One region of the Staphylococcus coagulans genome, then DNA from elsewhere that is predicted to be linked to it. Evidence: riboswitches for the same ligand, from Rfam matches in the RefSeq annotation. Region 1 holds a riboswitch; each other region holds the start of a gene.

Region 1 (4,970 bases):
TTATTAGGGGGAATGTCAAATGACAAGTGATTTTAAATTTGAAACTTTGCAATTGCACTCAGGACAAGAAGTCGACGAAAGTAGCCATTCACGTGCTTTACCGATTTATCAAACGACATCTTTTACTTTTGATGATACGGCACATGCGGCGAATTTATTCGGCTTAGATGAACTTGGGAATATTTACACACGACTGATGAATCCTACCACACACGTGCTTGAAACACGTGTGGCTGAACTTGAAGGGGGTGTGGCTGGTGTAGCAGTTGCTTCAGGTATGGCAGCCATCACGTATGCGATTCAAGCTGTAGCACAGAAGGGTGATCATATTGTAGCAAGTTCCACATTATATGGCGGAACACATACGCTTTTCACACATACGTTACCTAAATATGGGATTGATGTCACATTAGTAGATACGAAAGATGTCAGTAGTATAGAAAATGCGATTCAAGACAATACGAAGGCATTATTTGTAGAAACCATTGGGAACCCAGAAGGCAATGTTGAGGATTTCGATGCACTTGCAGCGATTACAAAAGCTCAAGGTATACCGCTTATTGTTGATAATACATTTGCAACGCCTTATCTTTTACGTCCAATTGAATATGGCGCGAACATTGTTGTTCATTCTGCGACCAAATTTATTGGTGGGCACGGAACATCAATGGGTGGTGTTATTGTTGATGCAGGTAACTTTAATTGGGATAATGGCAAGTTTCCAGGATTAAGTGAACCCGATCCGTCTTATCACGGCTTAGTGTTCAGTGAAAAATTTGGAGAAGCCGCACTTGCTTTTAAAATTCGTACAACAATTTTAAGAGATACAGGGGCAGCGATTTCACCATTCAATGCATTTTTACTAACGCAAGGCTTAGAGACACTTTCATTACGATTAGAACGTCATGTGGAAAATGCTGAAAAAGTTGCACAATATCTTGAAAAGCATGATAAAGTCGCATGGGTTAAATATGCTGGTTTACCTACGAGTGAATATTACGCGTTAAAAGAGAAGTATTTACCAAAAGGTGCAAGTTCCATCTTTACCTTTGGTGTTAAAGGTGGATACGAAGCAGGTAAAAAGTTTATTGAAGGCTTAGAATTATTTTCTTTATTAGCGAATGTAGGAGATGCAAAGTCACTTGTCATTCACCCCGCATCCACGACACATCAACAATTGACGGAAGCAGAACAAACAGCAGCAGGTATTGCCCCGGAGACGATTCGTCTTTCGATAGGACTTGAGCATATCGATGATATTATCGCAGATTTGGAAAAAGGCTTTGCCAAAATTTAACTTTTAAGCGTCGCACAAAATGAAAATAAATGGAAATTCATGATCTGGTAGATTGACATGAGCGCTTTTAAAGCGTAAGCCGCCATGTGAAGGAAGTGATTATTCTACCGGTCAGTGTTTTACCTTTCACTTATTAAAAAGTACCCCATGAGTGTACATCATCGTCTTATCAAGAGAGATGGAGGGACTGGCCCGATGAAATCTCGGCAACAGGATTAATTCACTGTGCCAATTCCAGTAGCACAATTGCTAGAAGATAAGTCAACTACAGCTATGCCTTATCTTCCTATTTCTTAGGAGGTAATGTTCATGACACGAAAACAAATTCATTTTAACGGATTCGTCCAAAACTCTCCCTCTCCCCATGCTTCAGGTTTATGGAAACATCCAAAAGATAAAGGAGCGACACACCACAATTTAAAATATTGGACGGATATTGCTCAAACTTTAGAACGTGGTTTATTTGATGGTATTTTTATTGCTGATGTGTTGGGCACTTATAGTGTTTACAACCAATCTCATGACGCCGCAGTGAAACACGCAGTTCAACTCCCCGCACATGATCCTATTCCGCTCGTTTCTGCCATTGCAGCGGTAACTGAGCATATTGGTATTGCACCTACTGTCTCTACTACCTATGCCCAGCCATATAAGTTGGCACGTCAATTATCTACACTTGATCATCTGACAAATGGCCGATTAGGTTGGAATGTTGTGACGTCTTATTTAGAAAGCGAAGCAGTGAACTTAGGCTTAAAAGAACGCTTGCCTAAAGCATTACGTTACAACCGTGCTGACGAATTTTTGCAAGTGAGCTATCAGCTGTGGGAAGACAGTTGGGAGGACGATGCAGTTGTTAAAGCGCGTGAGACAGATACGTATGCTGATCCTTCTAAAGTTCATGCGATTCATCATAAAGGTACATTTTTCGATATACCCGGCCCGCATCTTGTAGAGCCTTCCCCTCAAAGAACGCCTGTTTTATTTCAAGCAGGTGCTTCCGAAAAAGGCAAAATATTTGCTGCAAAGCATGCAGAGGCTGTGTTTACAAAACACACCTCTATTGAATCGTTACGGGCATATGTCACAGACATTCGGACAAGAGCACAACAATTTGGCCGTGATGGAGAAGATATACTTGTTTTTCCAATGGTTTTACCTATTATCGGTGAAACTGAAGCAGAGGCTTATGAAAAATATGAAGCGCTTCAAAATGAAGTCAGCTATGAAGGTTCAGTCGCATTGTTAAGTGGACATACGGGTATTGATTTTTCTCAATATGATCCAGATGAATATATCGAAAATATCGAGACAGAAGCGATGCAAGGCAATCTCAATTTATATACAAAAGACCCACATCGAAAATGGACATTGCGAGAAGCGGTGAAAAATCACGGACTAGGTAATGGGACGGCTAAATTCATCGGAACACCCACACAAATTGCTGATCAATTGGAGTTATGGGTGAATGAAGGTGGTGCGGACGGTTTTAATATTGCGCAGACTTATTCACCAGGTACATTTGAAGAATTTGTGGACTTAATCATTCCTGAATTACAAAAAAGAGGCATATATCGTACAGAATATGAAGGTGAAACTTTACGTGAAAATATGTTTGGCAAAGGCCATACGAAAGTGAAACCGACACATCCTGCACGAAATAAAAAAGCCAATTTAGTACAGATATAGGGGGATGATTATGAATGACGTTAAAGTGTATACATGGATAGGTTTTATTGTTTTCATGGCGTTCATGATTACGGTAGGCTTTGTCAGTTCTAGAAAGATGAACAGTATTTCAGATTTTGCGACTGGCTTTGGAAGGATTGGCCCCCGTACGCTAGGATTGTCTTTTGCAGCGACGTATTTAAGTGCTGCAACCTTTCTAGGTTATCCGGGATGGTCGTATGCGTGGGGACTCAATAATTTATGGTTGTTTTTAGCGATGTTTATCGGTGGCCCTACAGGTGTTTTAATGGTCGCTAAAAGAGTCAGATCATTAAATACAACGCAGCAATCCCTCTCGCTACCAGATTGGTTAGGCGATTTTTATGACAGTCCTATTTTACGTGTTGGGACGGCTATGATCTTATTATTTAATATTTTCTATATCGCAAGTCAGCTTGTAGCAGGCGCTTTGATTTTCAAACATTTACTCGGTATGAGTTACTTTTCAAGTTTGATTGTAATCACAGTCATTGTTGTGATTTATGTTTACGTAGGTGGTGCACTAGCAGATATTTATACCGATGCCATACAAGTCATCATTATGGCAGTAGCTGGCCTTGCCATTTTTATCTCTGGCATTGTGCTATTTTGGAAAGGTAGCATCCATGATACGTTTTCAGGGATTGCACAAAACTTAGATCATCAAAATCATCACTTAGTCCAAGTTTTTAATCCTGAATCCGTTCACTTTCATTCTTTTACAATGATTATCGGTGCGATTATTATTCAATGGGCTTTTGCGTCAGCGCCGCACTTGTTTAATAAAATTTTAGGTCTAAAAAGTGAAAAAGATTTAGGGCGCATGATTCGTACTTATATCATTGTAATGGCTTTATGTTTACTTGTACTTTTTGGCGGTATTTATAGTCGCGTAGCATTGGGTGGGCAAGTCGCAAGTTCAGATTTAGCCTTACTACAATATATAGAGTGGGCGTTTCCTGCTGTGATTGTTGCTTTATTCGGTGTCGTTATATTAGCAGCGGCTATGTCAACGACAGATGGCTTGTTTGTGTCTATTTCTACAGTGTTCGCGAATGATTTATTTTTAAAACTGATTGTCAAACAGAAGTGGGTGAATCTTGAAACAGAGAAAGCCAATCGAATTGCTTTTCGTATTAGTCGTGCTTCTGTACCGATTGTAGGGCTTTTATCGTTTTTATTAGTTTTGAAACCACCGCTCTATATGAGTGACCTCATGTGGATTGGGATTTCCGGTATTGCAGCCGGTACAATGGGTCCTATTTTACATGCGGTATATGCGAAACGAAAAGCACCTGCCCGTGCAGCAGAACTTTCGATGGTCGTTGGTTTAATATCCTATCTTGTCATTTATTTTGGCGGTGTGATTCCAAGTACAATGTCTGCCGGTGCTGTTGCCACTATTTTGGGCATACTGACGATCACTGTAACTTCCTCTGTCATGCATTATCGAGCGCGCCAACTCTCTGTGGATAAGGGGGAAGCATAATGTTTGTAAATGAAATGTTATCCATCTGGCTTTATGGTTTTATAGGAACATTTGTTGGTCTACTTCTTGCATTAAAATGGGGTTACTCAAATCTTGATGAAAAGGGGAATGATAATGCCAATCATTAAAATAGATCTAATTAAAGGGAAAGATGAAGCTTATATTAAGGAAGTTTTAGATATCTCATATGAAGTGATGCTAGAAGCCTTTCGTGCACCGGTGGGGGACCGCTATCAAATCGTGACGCAACACGAAGCGTATGAGATGCAAATTTTAGATACAGGTTTAGGCATAGAACGGACGAAGGATGTGTTAGTTTTTACGCTTATCACGCGTCCAAGAACGGAAGAACAAAAAACGATTTTTTATCGCAAGTTGGTAGAAACATTACATCAAAAATTAGGTATTCGAAAAGAAGATGTACTGATTAGCCTTGTAGAAAATACAGATGCGAATTGGAGCTTTTTCAATGGGGAG
Region 2 (4,970 bases), 830 kb from region 1:
CTTTTATTTTCATACTCTCATTCATGCTTCTTTTAGTTATTCGTTTGTAGCTACGGTTAAACCAGGATGATTTGTCACTTTATGCTGTTTTAAAATATTATAATAAATGTGTTTAATTTTAGCTTCATTTACATTAGGTTTAGGGTTCTCATAATTTGTTGCTAAAACGACGATATAATGGTCATTAAAATATGTCGTAAAGGTTTGACCATAAAAAATACCATTAATTCGGTTATGGTCAGGATAAGTGTAAAAACCGTAACGATATTTTTCAGGATATCGTGTTGTCATTAACTCATGAAGATAGGGCTTTGTATCTTTTGATGGGAAAACTTTATTCATTTGAAGTTTTCTAACGAGCACCCCCATGTCATGTACTGACATATATAAATTACCTGCTCCATAATATTGATTCAAAAACATAGGCGGTTTAAATACTGGCGCATTTTTATTTAATTGATAGCCTTTCGCCATATCTTCTTTATAACGTGCATCATTGTAAAATGCGCTATGTTTAAGTTGGAAAGGATTGCCAAAATATTTATAGTAATTTTCTGCATAAGTATGATGCGTCACTTCTTCAATCACTTTTGCGAGTACGAGGTAGTTTGCATCATTATAGAAGTGTTTGTGATAATGCTTCGGATCCACGCCTCTTTTTTGAATTGAATCGACAGCCTCGTCTAAATTTAGAATATCTTTAGAACCTTTGTACTTGTATAGACCACTACGATGTAACATCAAGTCTTTCAACGTAATTTTCGGTGTCGTTTCAAAATGAGATAAATATCGATCCACGTCATCATTAATATTAATTTTGTCATCTAATTCTAGTTTTTTAACCATCATTCCTGTTAAAAACTTTTGAGCTGAACCAATCAAGTAAAGAGTATTTGGATTATTCGGTTTCCCGTTCTCTAAATCTTGAAATCCATAGCCTTTGTTCATCTTTAACTTACCATTTTCAAAAACAGCGATAGAACCGTTAAATTGCACATTTTTTAAATACTGGTCAATTTGGTTATAATTCAGATTCTTTTGATCAAGTACCGTTTTTAAGCGGGGAATATAATCCGTATTCTCAACGCTATTTTTCTTTTTCTCTTGCTGACTCGCTTGAAAATTTGTCAGTTCTTGTTCATGCTGCTTTTTAAAATAACGGTATAAACTCAAACTGCCTATTAATATGACTAATGCAACAAAACAAACGAATACGTTCACTAATAATGATTTATTTTTTTTATTCACTCTCGTTTTACTCCTCTTATAATCATTAGACAAGTTCCAGATTTAAACAGCATCGATTGCAGTCATGATAAGTCTGTCTCAATCTAAAACTTGGTATTCGGTCACTGTTCAATAAGAGAAAGTGAATATCTCCCCATCATTGAGCTAGGACTGGACAATATAGAGTTTACCATGAACATAATACTTTGCAAAAATATTTAATAATTTTATTGTCCACTATGATTATTTTACACATTTAAAGCTTTATAAATCCGAAGTATTCATGCTTAAAACACGATAAATTTTAAGGAAGCGCATCGAGTGAATAAACCTAACTTTATATACATTATTATTTCAAAGTATATGCAATAGCATTTTTATCTATTTAAAATAAAAAGGCTGAGACAATTTTTTTCTGCCTCAGCCTTAACCATTTAGTTTCTTGGTTCACCGTGTACAAGGATGCTACTTAATAAGTCAAACACTTTTTTGATAAAACCAAAAATGCCAGCCATTGTTTTCATCTCCTTTTTCTTTAATTACATTTTTATTGTAATGCTTATTTCTAAAAATTTGTTACTTTTTGCGTAAATGGTTTATTTCTATTCCTAAGTGTAATATGTTTTTCTTTATGTTTAATCGTTTAATATTATTTTTATAATAAATTGACTTTATTTTAAAAAATACAACACCATTGTTTAAAATCAGTGCATTGATCATTCTTTTCAAATTTAAGTATGAAGACTTTAACTTCTATTTCAGTTTTTACAATCTTTAATATTTAATATTCATAGTAATTTGATAAGTATAGTTGACTTTTTAAAAGACACCCGCTAAAATACAAAATATATTATTTTCAGAAAATTCATATAAAACTTATCTAGAGAAGCGGAGGGACTGGCCCTATGAAGTTTCGGCAACAGGCTATATGGTACTGTGCCAATTCCAGTAACTGATGCGCATCTTCGTATCGGTTAGAAGATAAGATTACATGGCAATACTTCTTATCTTTAAAGTAAAGAAGTATTGCTTTTTAATTTTTAGGGGGTCTATTTATGTCAAAGAAACAAATACATTTAAACGGTTTTGTCCAACAGTCTCCATCACCGCATTCCATAGGTTTATGGAAACACGAAAAAGATAAAGGGCATCTTCATGGAGATATCGAATATTGGACGCATCTTGCGCAAACACTCGAAAAAGGAAAGTTTGATGCCCTTTTTATGGCTGACGTTTTAGGGACTTATAGTGCCTATGAAAATTCTCATAGGGCTGCCACAAAATATGCAGTTCAATTTCCTGCTTACGATCCGATTGCAGCGATTTCAGCAATGGCAGCAGTTACGAAGCACCTCGGTTTTGCACCTACCGTATCAACAACATATGCAAAGCCTTATCAATTAGCGCGACAACTCTCTACACTAGATCACTTATCTAAAGGACGAATCGGATGGAATGTCGTTACCTCTTATTTAGAAAGTGAGGCTGTCAACTTAGGTCTCACAGAGCGATTACCAAAAGAAACACGCTATGACCGAGCGGATGAATTTTTAGAAGTCACTTACAAATTATGGGAAAAGAGTTGGGATGACCATGCTATCGTCAGAGATATTGACAGCGATACATATACAGATCCTGATAAAGTCAACTTAATTCATCATAAAGGCAAGTTTTTCAATGTTCCAGGTCCTCACCTTGTTGATCCTTCACCACAACGAACACCTGTTATTTTTCAGGCAGGCGCTTCTTCACGAGGGCGTGATTTTGCAGCGAAACATGCAGAAGCTGTCTTTACGACACAACACTCTTTAGATGCTTGTAAAGCTTATGTCGAGGATGTAAGAGCACGCGCAGAAAAATTCGGGCGTGATAAAAACTCATTGTTATTTTTACCGCTTATTATGCCAATTATTGGAGAAACTGAAGAAGCAGCTGAAGAAAAACATCAAGCATTAGTTGAATTGGTCAGTTATGAAGGAACCGCTGCTTTATTGAGTGGACATACCGGTATTGATTTCTCTCAATACGATCCAGATCAATATCTAGAAAGCATTGAAACTGGTGCAATTCAGCATGCTATGGATATGTATACTAAAGACCCAAATCGCAAATGGACGTTGCGAGAAGCGATTAAATTTCATGGCTTAGGGACAGGTCCAGTCCGCTTCGTAGGCACACCTGAAAAGATTGCAGATCAACTGGAAGAGTGGATTCGTGTTGCTGATGTAGACGGATTTAATGTTGCACAAGCCTATTCTCCGGGCACACTTGAAGCGTTTGTTGAAAAAGTGGTTCCAGTCCTTCAAGAAAGAGGCATTTATCGACAAGATTATGAAGGAGAGACACTTCGAGAAAACCTATTTGGTCAAGGTGCAAAATACATTCGTGAAGATCATCCAGCACGTCAACTTTCAAATTAAAAAACTACTGTAATTTTATTTTATAAAGGGAGGGATTATATGAAAATTTCGGTCTCAAAGCTTGGATTTCCACCTTCATTGTTATGGGGCTACGTAGGTGTTTTAATATTTATGATGGGAGAAGGTTTAGAAGCCGCATGGATTAGTCCCTATCTTATTGACCATGGATTGACACTACAACAAGCTGCCTATGTCACTACCTGCTACGGTGTGACCATAGCCATTGCATCATGGTTTTCTGGTGTGTTAGTTGAAATGTTTGGACCACGAAAAGTGATGCTGACAGGTACAGTTATCTATATTATTGGACAAATATTATTTATTAGTTGGGCTTTACCTTCTGAACACTATTTTTTGATGATTATTACCTATAGTGTACGTGGATTTGGCTATCCTTTATTTGCATATGCTTTTCTCGTATGGATCACATATCGCTCACCTCAACACAAATTAGGAACCGCAGTCGGTTGGTTTTGGTTTGTATTTGTAGCAGGAATGTATGTTTTTGGTGCGTATTATTCATCTATTGCTATTAAAGTATTAGGGTATATTGGAACGTTATGGACTGCTTTAATTTGGGTCATTGTGGGTGCCTTGGGTTCTGTTGCAAAGTTGATTTGATAGTATAATTTAAACAAAAAGGAGTCTTCTGTATGAACTATTTCAGATATAAACAATTCGATAAAGATGTCATCACTGTAGCCGTTGGCTATTACCTAAGATACTCATTGAGTTATCGTGATATATCTGAAATATTAAGAGAACGTGGTGTCAATGTTCATCATTCAACAGTCTATCGTTGGGTTCAAGAATATGCACCGATTTTGTATCAGATTTGGAAGAAAAAGCATAAAAAAGCTTATTATAAATGGCGTGCCGATGAGACATATATCAAAATTAAGGGCAAATGGTGCTATTTATATCGTGCGATTGATGCAGACGGCCATACATTAGATATTTGGTTGCGTAAGCAACGAGATAATCATGCGGCATATGCGTTTATTAAGCGTCTTATCAAGCAATTTGGCAAACCCCAAATGATAATTACAGATCAAGCACCGTCAACGAAGGTCGCAATGTCTAAACTAATCAAAGATTTTAAGCTTAACCCGAACTGTCATTGTACCTCTAAATATTTAAATAATCTCATTGAACAAGATCATTGTCATATCAAAGTAAGGAAAATAAGTTATCAAACTATCAATACGGCAAAGAATACGATCAAAGGCATTGAATGTATTTACGGACTATATAAAAAGAACCGCAGATCTCTTCAAATCTACGGGTTTTCGCCATGCCGTGAAATTAGCATCATGCCAGCAA
Region 3 (4,970 bases), 840 kb from region 1:
TTTCGATTGCCTCTTACCATAATTTTGAAGAAACACCGCCGATAGAAGTGTTGAAAAAAACCTACTATCACATGTCTCAACTAGGAGCCAATCATTTAAAAATTGCAGTTATGCCGAGAACGACACAAGATGTGTTAGTGCTATTACAAGCCCTTTCTGAATCGAGCGACGCCTTACAACAGTGGGTAACAGGGATTTCAATGTCGCAATTAGGTTTGATTTCACGAACTGCCCAAAACACTTTTGGTGGGGCACTTTCATACGGTGCATTGGAAGAAGGGGTAGCTCCCGGCCAACTTCATGTTAAACAATTAGCAGAAGTACTTCCATTGCACAGTTTATTTGAAAGTTAAAAGACTCTCGTTTATAATTGATAATGATTATCATTTTAAGGGGTAGATAGAGATGGAGCTTCGTGAAGCAATTAGTTCAAGAAGAAGTATTAAGAAGTTCAAAAGGGATATGTATATTGATGAATCTGCGTTGAAAGAAGCAATATTAGAAGCGGCTGACGCACCTAATCATGGTATGCGCGAACCGTGGCGCGTTGTCTACGTGCCTAAAAATAAATTAGGCGAAATGAGCCGAGAAATATCAAGATATGCATTCCCAAAAGATAAAGAGAAGCAAGAAAGTCATTATGAGGCCGTTACAAATTTGGGAGGATTTTTAGCGCTCATTATGACATGTGATGCGAGACAGAGAGAAGAAAATGAGAACTATTTAGCTATTGGCGCTTTCGCACAAAATCTATTGTTGTTATTGTATGAAAAAGGCATCGGAACATGTTGGAAAACACCGGATTATATTTTTAAACCCAAAATCAGAACCATCTTTGGCGTGGCACCAGATGAAAAACTTGTTGGATTTATTTATTTAACAGATTTAAAAGATGAGGCAGATTTTCCAAAAGTAGAACGCAAAAATAGAGGAATATTAACAGAGTATATTTAGTCCAAAACGTTGTTTGGATTGGATCACCGAAAGCGTTCTATTAAACGCAACTCTAAGTAGATAAGGGATAACATATTTGTGTGCATAGATAAATAGAGGGGCTAGGACATCATCTCGTCCTAGCCCCTCAAATGATTAGCCTAAGCTTTCAGCTAAATAGTTTTCAACTTGTTCAGGTGATTTTGCATTAGCAGAGTGTAAGTGGTGTAATTTTTGGCCATCTTTAAAGATTAAAATACTTGGAATACCCATAACCTCGTATTCTTCCACTGCTTGATCAAGCTCATCACGATCAACAGAATACCAATCATATTGATTGTATTTTTCAATAATTGGATCAATCCACATATCCATCGCTTTACAGTCTGGACACCAACCAGCTTCAAATTTAATAATAACAGGTTGTTCGCTTTGGATGATTTGATTGAATGATTCCATGTTAGTAATGCGTTGCATCTAAAACATCTCCTTTATATCTATTACGTAACGACATTATAACGGATTTCATAGATGAAGTCATCTATGTGATTCATTGATAAACAAAGGCTAAGGTCGTGCATCTCCTAATATTTAACATTTTTGATATAGAGCATAAAGCAATGGAAGCAGATGGCGTCTTGTGAAACCATTCGATATTCCGCCCATCTATATATTCAATATAAAACAATATGGCAATGATTTTTTTGAAAAAAACAAGCATTTTAATTAATAATTTGATATATTAAAATTAATTGGAATAAGGAGGTCAAAGGCATGATCAAATTTTATCATTATCCAAATTGTACAACATGTAAAAAAGCAGCGAAATTTTTATCTGATCATGGGGTGAGCTATGAGCCTATCGATATTGTACAGCACACACCGACAGAAAAAGAGTTTCGTCAAATTATAGAAAAATCAGGCTTGGATATTAAAAAGTTCTTTAATACACATGGCGCAAAATACAGAGCGTTAAATCTTAAAGACAAACTAGAAAATATGAATGAAGACGAAAAAATAAGTTTACTTGCTTCTGATGGCATGTTAGTAAAGCGACCATTAGCAATCTTAGGTGATAAAGTGACAGTCGGCTTTAATGAAGAGGTCTATCGCAATACTTGGCTATCATAAAATAGTTGATAGAACCGTTCCAATATGTCATGATAAAATTGTAATTGTAAACATTATAGGAGGGGATTAACGTGGCAGTGCCAAGCGAATTAAAATATTCTAAAGAACACGAATGGGTAAAAGTTGAAGGTCAAACAGCGACAATTGGAATTACAGATTTTGCGCAAAGCGAATTAGGTGATATTGTCTTTGTAGAGCTTCCAGAAGCAGAAGATGAACTTACTGAAGGTGAAACTTTCGGAAGTGTGGAATCAGTTAAAACTGTTTCTGAATTGTATTCTCCTGTATCAGGAAAAGTCATCGAAGTGAATGAAGGTTTAGAAGACGAACCTGAAGCGGTTAACGAATCACCTTATGAAAAAGCTTGGATGGTAAAAGTTGAATTAAGCGATGAAAGCCAATTAGATGCATTATTAAGTGCAGCTGATTATGAACAAATGATTGGTGAATAATGCCCGCATAAAGACTCCTCGGTAATCTGATTATCAAGGAGTTTTTTGTACTCAAATATTTTTTAGAAGGTGAAGACCATGGCGATGATCAATAAGGTTATTGTTGTAGAAGGTAAATCTGATAAAAAACGTGTTCAAGAGGTGTTGTTAGAACCTGTCGAAATTATATGTACACATGGAACGATGGGAATTGAAAAATTAGACAATATGATTGAATATTTGTATGATAGACAGGTCTACATTTTGGTAGATTCAGATGCGGAAGGTCGAAAAATCCGCAAATGGTTTACAACTTATTTGAGTGAGCGCATCGATATTTTCATCGATACGAATTATAGTGAAGTGGCACGTTGTCCACGCGATTACCTCTCTAATGTATTACAACATTTTGGATTTAAAGTAAAAAAAGATTTTTATGTTAAAGGGAAGTATTCATATCATGAGTGTTTCAGAGCAATTGAACAATATATATAGAAATAAAGATGAAAACGTTCATCTCATATTTGGTTATACACCGATGTGTGGGACATGTAAAATGTCTGAAAGAATGTTAGATATTGCAAATGAGATGACACAATTACCTATTGTGAAAATAGATTTAAATTTTCATCCAGATTGGAGCCAAGCAAATGAAATACAGTCTGTGCCTGTGTTAATGATCATGCATTATGATCAAGAAGTAGAAAGGTTATATGCTTTTCAGTCTGTACCGTACTTGTTAGAAAAAATAAAAAAAGTAATTGACGCATGTTGATTACAATGATAAGATTAATATCAATTAAATAGTCAGAAAACTCTTATCCGGAGTGGTGGAGGGATGTGCCCTATGAAGCCCGGCAACCGTCTAGTATATAGAAATGGTGCCAATTCACATAAAGTAAAAATTTTACTTTTGAAGATGAGAGAAAAGCGATTTGTGTTAATGCTTTCTCTTTCATTTTTTAAAAGAGAAAGCATTTTTTATTTTGCAGATAAGAGGGGAAACACAAGGAGGAACAGTATGATTGAGCTTAAAAACATCGTTAAAAAGTACGAAAGTAAATCAAAATCTGTAACAGCTGTAGATCATGTTGACCTAAAGATAGAGAAGGGTTCAATCTATGGTATTATCGGATTTTCTGGTGCTGGTAAAAGTACTTTAATACGATTATTTAATTATCTAGAAACACCTACATCAGGCGATGTGATTATCGGCGGGGATAACATAGGACAGTTAAGTAAAGCAGATTTACGCAAAAAACGACAAAAAGTCAGTATGATTTTCCAACACTTTAATTTATTGTGGTCAAGAACGGTAATGGATAATATTATTTTCCCACTAGAAATTTCAGGAGTTGCAAAAAGTGAAGCAAAGCAGATAGCATTAGAGCTCGTTGAACGTGTTGGTTTAAAAGGGAGAGAGCATGCGTACCCTTCTGAATTATCAGGTGGTCAAAAACAACGTGTCGGCATTGCGCGCGCACTTGCCAATGATCCAGAAGTATTATTATGTGACGAAGCAACAAGTGCACTTGACCCTCAAACGACAGATGAAATATTAGACTTGCTTTTACAACTTAAAAAGGAAAAGAATTTAACGATTATTATTATTACACATGAGATGCACGTTATTCGTCGGATTTGTGATGAAGTATCTGTAATGGAAAATGGTCGTGTCATTGAGCAAGGTAAAGTTTCTGATATTTTTGAAAATCCACAGCACGCAGTGACACGCCGCTTTGTTCAAGAAGACTTGAAACCGAGTGATGAAAGTGATGAGCTTGTAGCGACATTTCCTCTAGCAAAAGATGATGTTTTGATTAAATTGACTTTTTCTGGCGATAATACAACACGTCCGATATTGTCTCATCTATCGCAAGAATATCATCTTTCAGCCAATATTTTAGAGGGTAATATTAAACAATCAAAAACGGGAACTATAGGCTATTTACTCGTTCACATTCAAGATGTCTCAAAAACAAATTTTGATGAAGTACAAGCGGACTTAGAGTCACAAAATATCGATGTAGAGGTGGTCAGTCATGGGTAAGAGTTTTAGCGAAATACTTCAAGAGATGATAACGATGCCGAATGTACGTTGGCCGGATGTTTGGGTAGCGACATATGAAACGCTATACATGACAATCATCTCAACAGCATTCTCATTTATTTTTGGGCTCATTTTAGGTGTGATTCTGTTTTTAACATCTAAAAGTAAATCTAAAGCAGGACGTATATTTTATAGTATTGTTTCTTTCATTGTGAATTTATTTAGAGCGATACCATTTATCATTTTGATTTTATTGTTAATTCCATTTACAAGTTTACTATTAGGTACAATCAGTGGTCCAACGGGTGCTTTACCTGCTTTAATCATTGGGGCATCTCCTTTCTACGGTCGACTCGTAGAAATTGCGCTTAAAGAGATTGATAAAGGCGTTATTGAAGCGGCGAAATCAATGGGAGCGACAACTT
Region 4 (4,970 bases), 700 kb from region 1:
CTTCGACATGACAGTCAATCATGAATGAAGTTTATCGATTATTAAAAAATAAATTTTATCATTATTACAAATATAAAAGCGCGCCCGTTAAATGGAACTGAGCGCGCTTTTTGCTTACATAAGATTATGAAATTGCTTAAATAAATCAATCATATTCTTAATTCGATTTGAATCCACCGTTTAGTTCTAAATCTTGCGCATTTGCGCCAAATTTTTTGAAGTTATCTTTAAAGCGCTCTACAAGAAGTTGTGCTTGATCAGTATAGGCTTCTTTATCAGACCAAGCATTTTTAGGTTGTAGAATTGTGCTCGGTACGCCTTCAATTTCAGTAGGAATCGACAATCCAAAAACTTCATCTTTTTCGAATCCTGTATTTTTAAGCGCACCATTTATCGCATCATTGACCATTTTTCTTGTATATTTTAATTCAATACGATTACCTACACCATATTTTCCACCTGTCCAACCAGTGTTGACAAGGTAAACATCAACGGCATGTTTATCGATAAGGTCACCGAGTAAATTTGCATAAACTTCAGCTCTAAGAGGTAAGAATGGTGCACCGAAACAAGTTGAGAATGAAGGGACTGGTTCAGTAATGCCTCTTTCTGTACCCGCTAATTTTGAAGTAAAGCCACTCAAGAAGTGATACATCGCTTGATCTTTATTTAATTTAGAAATTGGTGGTAAAACACCAAATGCATCAGCTGTCAAAAAGATAATTGTATTTGGATGAGATGCTTTAGAAGGGAGCACAACATTATCGATATGGTCAATCGGGTAAGCCGCGCGTGTGTTTTCAGTATAATGATTATCATCAAAGTCAATATATCCATGTGCATCAACAACTAAATTTTCAAGTACAGTACCATATCGGATTGCATTGAAAATTTGTGGCTCTTTTTCAGCTGATAAGTTAATCGCTTTAGCATAGCAGCCACCCTCAATATTGAAAACACCGTTCTCGTTCCAACCGTGCTCGTCATCACCAATGAGTTTACGATTTGGGTCTGCTGATAATGTTGTTTTACCTGTTCCAGAGAGTCCAAAGAAGAGTGCGACATCGCCTTTATCTCCAACATTCGCTGAACAATGCATGCTCATAATATTATGTTGTGGTAACAAATAGTTCATGACAGAGAAGACAGATTTTTTCATTTCACCCGCATATTCTGTGCCACCAATTAAAATCGTTTTATGCTTGAAAGAGATGATAACAAAAGTTTCTGAGCGTGTACCATCGATTTTTGGATCTGCCTTAAAGTGGGGTGCAGAAATTAATGTAAAATCTGCTTTGATTTTTGAAGCTTCTTCTTTAGAAGTCGGTTTAATAAACATATTTTGCGCAAATAAATTATGCCATGCGAATTCATTAACCACTGTCAATTTAAGTTGCGAATTCGAATCACTTCCTGCGTAGCCATTAAAAACAAACAATTCTTCTTTGTCGTTTAAGTAATCAATAACTTTATGGTAGAGATTGAGAAATTTTTCTTCTGATATAGGTTGATTAATCGCCCCCCAATCGATATCGTCTTTCACCTGTGGATTGTCTACAATAAATTTATCTTTAGGTGAGCGCCCCGTGTATTCACCTGTTTTCGCATTGATGGCACCGAGTTCTGTTAACTCTGCTTCATCACGTTTTAAGATTTTGTTATAAAGTTCTGTTGTTGTAAGTTGAAAATGAGAACTTGGCTTATCGATTAATGCCTCTAACGCACTAGTATTAAATGACATGATCTAATCCCCTCCGAATTTTGTTGAATGTAAGCCTTTACAATTTAAGAGTATAACATATTAGAGAAATAATCCCTACTATATTTAAGAAAAAATAACAGCATTTAGATTAAATATTTATTTTTACGTATTCTGCTAGTGATTTCAGCTATAACTTAAACGGAAACTTAAATGCTTCACGTTCATATCCAATTTTTTAGTGGTTTTCTTCCATGAATATCGATGCATTTATCATAAATCTTTCTAGATAAGAAAGGTTTTAGAAATGATTTGTGCAGAAGTACGAAATTGACAGACTGATAAAAGTTATGTAATATAGTGCTAACGGATTCTCTTATCCTGAGTGGTGGAGGGACATGGACCCAATGAAACCCAGCAACCTCTTTTAACGAAGAAAGGTGCCAAACCGTTTGCAGACAAATATGGTCTGAACGATAAGAGCGAATGGACGTTAGGGCCTTCACTCTATTTTATAGTGTTGAAAGGCTCTTTTTTTATTGAGCTCAGAGAGAGAATGTTCGTAATCCATTATATAAAGGAGTTTATTATGACATACAACAGACGCTTATTTACTTCAGAATCAGTAACAGAAGGTCATCCTGATAAGATTGCAGACCAGATTTCTGATGCAATTTTGGATGAAATTTTGAAAGGAGATAAAAATGCACGTGTCGCTTGTGAGACGACAGTGACGACAGGTATGGCCTTAATCGCGGGTGAGATTTCTACTTCTACTTATGTCGATATTCCAAAAGTCGTACGCGAAACAGTTAGAGAGATTGGTTATACACGTGCGAAGTATGGTTACGACTATAAAACAATGTCTGTTTTAACAGCGATAGATGAACAATCACCTGATATTGCACAAGGTGTCGATCGCGCGTTGGAATATCGTGATGAAATGAATGACGAAGAGTTAAATACTGGTGCTGGCGATCAAGGCTTGATGTTCGGTTTTGCGACAAATGAAACAGATACACTCATGCCATTACCAATTGACCTGTCACATAAATTATCGAAACGTTTATCAGAAGTCCGTAAAAATGGAACTTTAGATTATTTACGACCTGATGGTAAAGTCCAAGTGACTGTTGAATATGATGAACAAAATCAACCAAAACGTATCGATACAATCGTTGTTTCTTCACAACATCACGAAGAAATTGAATTAGAAAAAATTCAAAATGATATTAAAGAGTATGTTATTTATCCAACAGTAGACCCAAGCTTATTAGATGAAGAGACTAAATTTTTCATTAATCCAACAGGGCGTTTTGTCATTGGTGGTCCACAAGGCGATGCAGGCTTAACTGGGCGTAAAATTATTGTTGATACTTACGGCGGTTATGCATGTCATGGTGGGGGCGCGTTTTCAGGAAAAGATCCTACAAAAGTAGACCGTTCCGCAGCCTATGCAGCGCGCTATGTCGCAAAAAACATTGTAGCTGCTCAACTTGCAGATAAATGTGAAGTGCAGCTTGCCTACGCCATTGGTGTCGCTCAGCCAGTTTCTATCGCCATCGATACATTTGGTACAGGAAGAGTCAGTGAGGATACTTTAATTCAAGCAGTACGTGATCACTTTGATTTACGGCCTGCTGGAATTATTAAAATGCTTGATTTACAACGTCCAATTTATAAACAAACGGCTGCATATGGCCACTTTGGTCGAAATGATGTGCAATTACCTTGGGAAAAAACAGATAAAATTGAATTATTAAAAGAAGCGGTTTCTGCTTTACAATAAATTTTATTGCTTTAACTATCGCTAATTTTATAGTTATTTAATATAATAGAAATAACTGTAGAAATGTAGATAAAAGGAAGGTATTGCAAATGACACAATTTGGTCCAATCGAAATAGGCCTCATTGCTGCTATTGTAATTGCAGCATTATTCTTTATTTTGTTTTTGGTAGCGCTCAAAAGTAAAAAGAAAGCTAAAGAAAGTTACGCAAGTCAATATCAATCGAAGCAAGATCAACTGACTCACGAACATGAAGAAGAGCTTGAAAAAGTTCGAATTGAAAAGAAAAAAGCGGACACGCAACATAAAGAAGAATATGAAACAATGCTTTCTTCAAAAAATAGAGAAATTGATGCTTTAAAATTATTTTCAAAAAATAGTAGTGAATATGTGACAGATATGCGTTTACTTGGAATACGTGAAAGATTAGTCAAAGAAAAACGTATTCGACCAGAAGATATGCATATCATGGCCAATATCTTTTTACCCACTAATGATTTAGAGGATATTACACGTATGAGTCATCTCGTTTTGACACGCACAGGTCTTTATATTATAGATTCTGAACTTTTAAAAGGTCATGTTTACCAAGGCGTTAGTCAAAATCAATTTTCAGAAAATCCAATGTTAGAGCAAGTTTTCAAAATATTAGATTTAGATCCATCAACACCACAGATGGTTGTGTTAGACCAACAAGATGGTGAACAAAATGCACTTTCAATCAAAGACTATACACAACAAATCAAACAAATTGAGCAAGTTGCAACACAATTGCAACGTCAATTGGATTTAAAATATACACCAACTACGATTTTATATTTTAATCCAAAACGTGAAGGCGATGTAACTATCTCAAGCTTTACAACACAAGGAACAACAAAAGTTTTAGTAGGCCCAGAGCAGTTGAATGAGTTCTTTAACAAATTTGTTTTCCATGGTCGTATTCAATACGATGTCAATGCGCTTCAAAGTATTATGGATGAAATTGAATCTTTTAATTAAGTTGTCTATTGTCATTTGATGAAGCATTTAATATTTAGAGGTTAAGACATATTGAAGTCTTGACCTCTTTTTTGTTTTTTAGAGGATTAAATGATCAAAAGGGCGAGTTGAATTCGAATCAAAAATTCTTAGATATACCATACAGCTAAAAACGAGGTTTGTTTGAAGTAAGAAGTCGTATAGATGGGTCGAAATAAATATGAAATTGATTACCAAACGAGACGACGAAATCAAATAGATTTCGTCGTCTCGCATGATAGGAGTACGAAAAACAAGGAAAGCGCAGTAGCTGACTGAACTGTACTTCGCTTTATTAGCACGCCCAGTCCTAGTCATCCTTGCCGGGGCGAGACGACGAAATCAAATAGATTTCTGTCTCGCATGATAGGAGTACGAAAAACAAGGAAAGCGCAGTAGCTGACTGGACTGTACTTCGCTTTATTAGCACGCCCAGTCCTAGTCATCCTTGCCAGGGCGAGAC

The links. A riboswitch is a leader RNA that binds a small molecule or an ion and turns the genes downstream of it on or off. The one in region 1 is predicted to bind S-adenosylmethionine.
Region 2: another riboswitch for S-adenosylmethionine. It lies ahead of KM149_RS09640 (LLM class flavin-dependent oxidoreductase); the one in region 1 lies ahead of KM149_RS01605 (LLM class flavin-dependent oxidoreductase).
Region 3: another riboswitch for S-adenosylmethionine. It lies ahead of KM149_RS09580 (methionine ABC transporter ATP-binding protein); the one in region 1 lies ahead of KM149_RS01605 (LLM class flavin-dependent oxidoreductase).
Region 4: another riboswitch for S-adenosylmethionine. It lies ahead of metK (methionine adenosyltransferase); the one in region 1 lies ahead of KM149_RS01605 (LLM class flavin-dependent oxidoreductase).

The regions. Positions count from the first base shown of each region.
Region 1 is NZ_CP092966.1:372,909-377,878, forward strand. Features, by position in the region: gene KM149_RS01600 (O-acetylhomoserine aminocarboxypropyltransferase/cysteine synthase family protein) at 20-1,297, shown strand; SAM riboswitch class I at 1,461-1,560, shown strand; gene KM149_RS01605 (LLM class flavin-dependent oxidoreductase) at 1,607-2,986, shown strand; gene KM149_RS01610 (sodium:solute symporter family protein) at 2,997-4,493, shown strand; gene KM149_RS11945 (hypothetical protein) at 4,493-4,621, shown strand; gene KM149_RS01615 (tautomerase family protein) at 4,608-4,970, shown strand, end outside.
Region 2 is NZ_CP092966.1:2,025,440-2,030,409, forward strand. Features, by position in the region: gene KM149_RS09635 (serine hydrolase domain-containing protein) at 37-1,248, opposite strand; SAM riboswitch class I at 2,101-2,215, shown strand; gene KM149_RS09640 (LLM class flavin-dependent oxidoreductase) at 2,283-3,647, shown strand; gene KM149_RS09645 (MFS transporter) at 3,687-4,268, shown strand; gene KM149_RS09650 (IS6 family transposase) at 4,301-4,970, shown strand, end outside.
Region 3 is NZ_CP092966.1:2,017,453-2,022,422, reverse strand. Features, by position in the region: gene aroD (type I 3-dehydroquinate dehydratase) at 1-353, shown strand, start outside; gene KM149_RS09610 (nitroreductase family protein) at 406-954, shown strand; gene KM149_RS09605 (thioredoxin family protein) at 1,090-1,410, opposite strand; gene KM149_RS09600 (arsenate reductase family protein) at 1,708-2,064, shown strand; gene gcvH (glycine cleavage system protein GcvH) at 2,136-2,516, shown strand; gene KM149_RS09590 (toprim domain-containing protein) at 2,595-2,990, shown strand; gene KM149_RS09585 (thioredoxin family protein) at 2,956-3,270, shown strand; SAM riboswitch class I at 3,311-3,421, shown strand; gene KM149_RS09580 (methionine ABC transporter ATP-binding protein) at 3,517-4,545, shown strand; gene KM149_RS09575 (methionine ABC transporter permease) at 4,538-4,970, shown strand, end outside.
Region 4 is NZ_CP092966.1:1,073,152-1,078,121, forward strand. Features, by position in the region: gene KM149_RS05075 (alpha/beta hydrolase family protein) at 1-24, shown strand, start outside; gene pckA (phosphoenolpyruvate carboxykinase (ATP)) at 158-1,741, opposite strand; SAM riboswitch class I at 2,073-2,182, shown strand; gene metK (methionine adenosyltransferase) at 2,289-3,488, shown strand; gene KM149_RS05090 (NERD domain-containing protein) at 3,578-4,489, shown strand.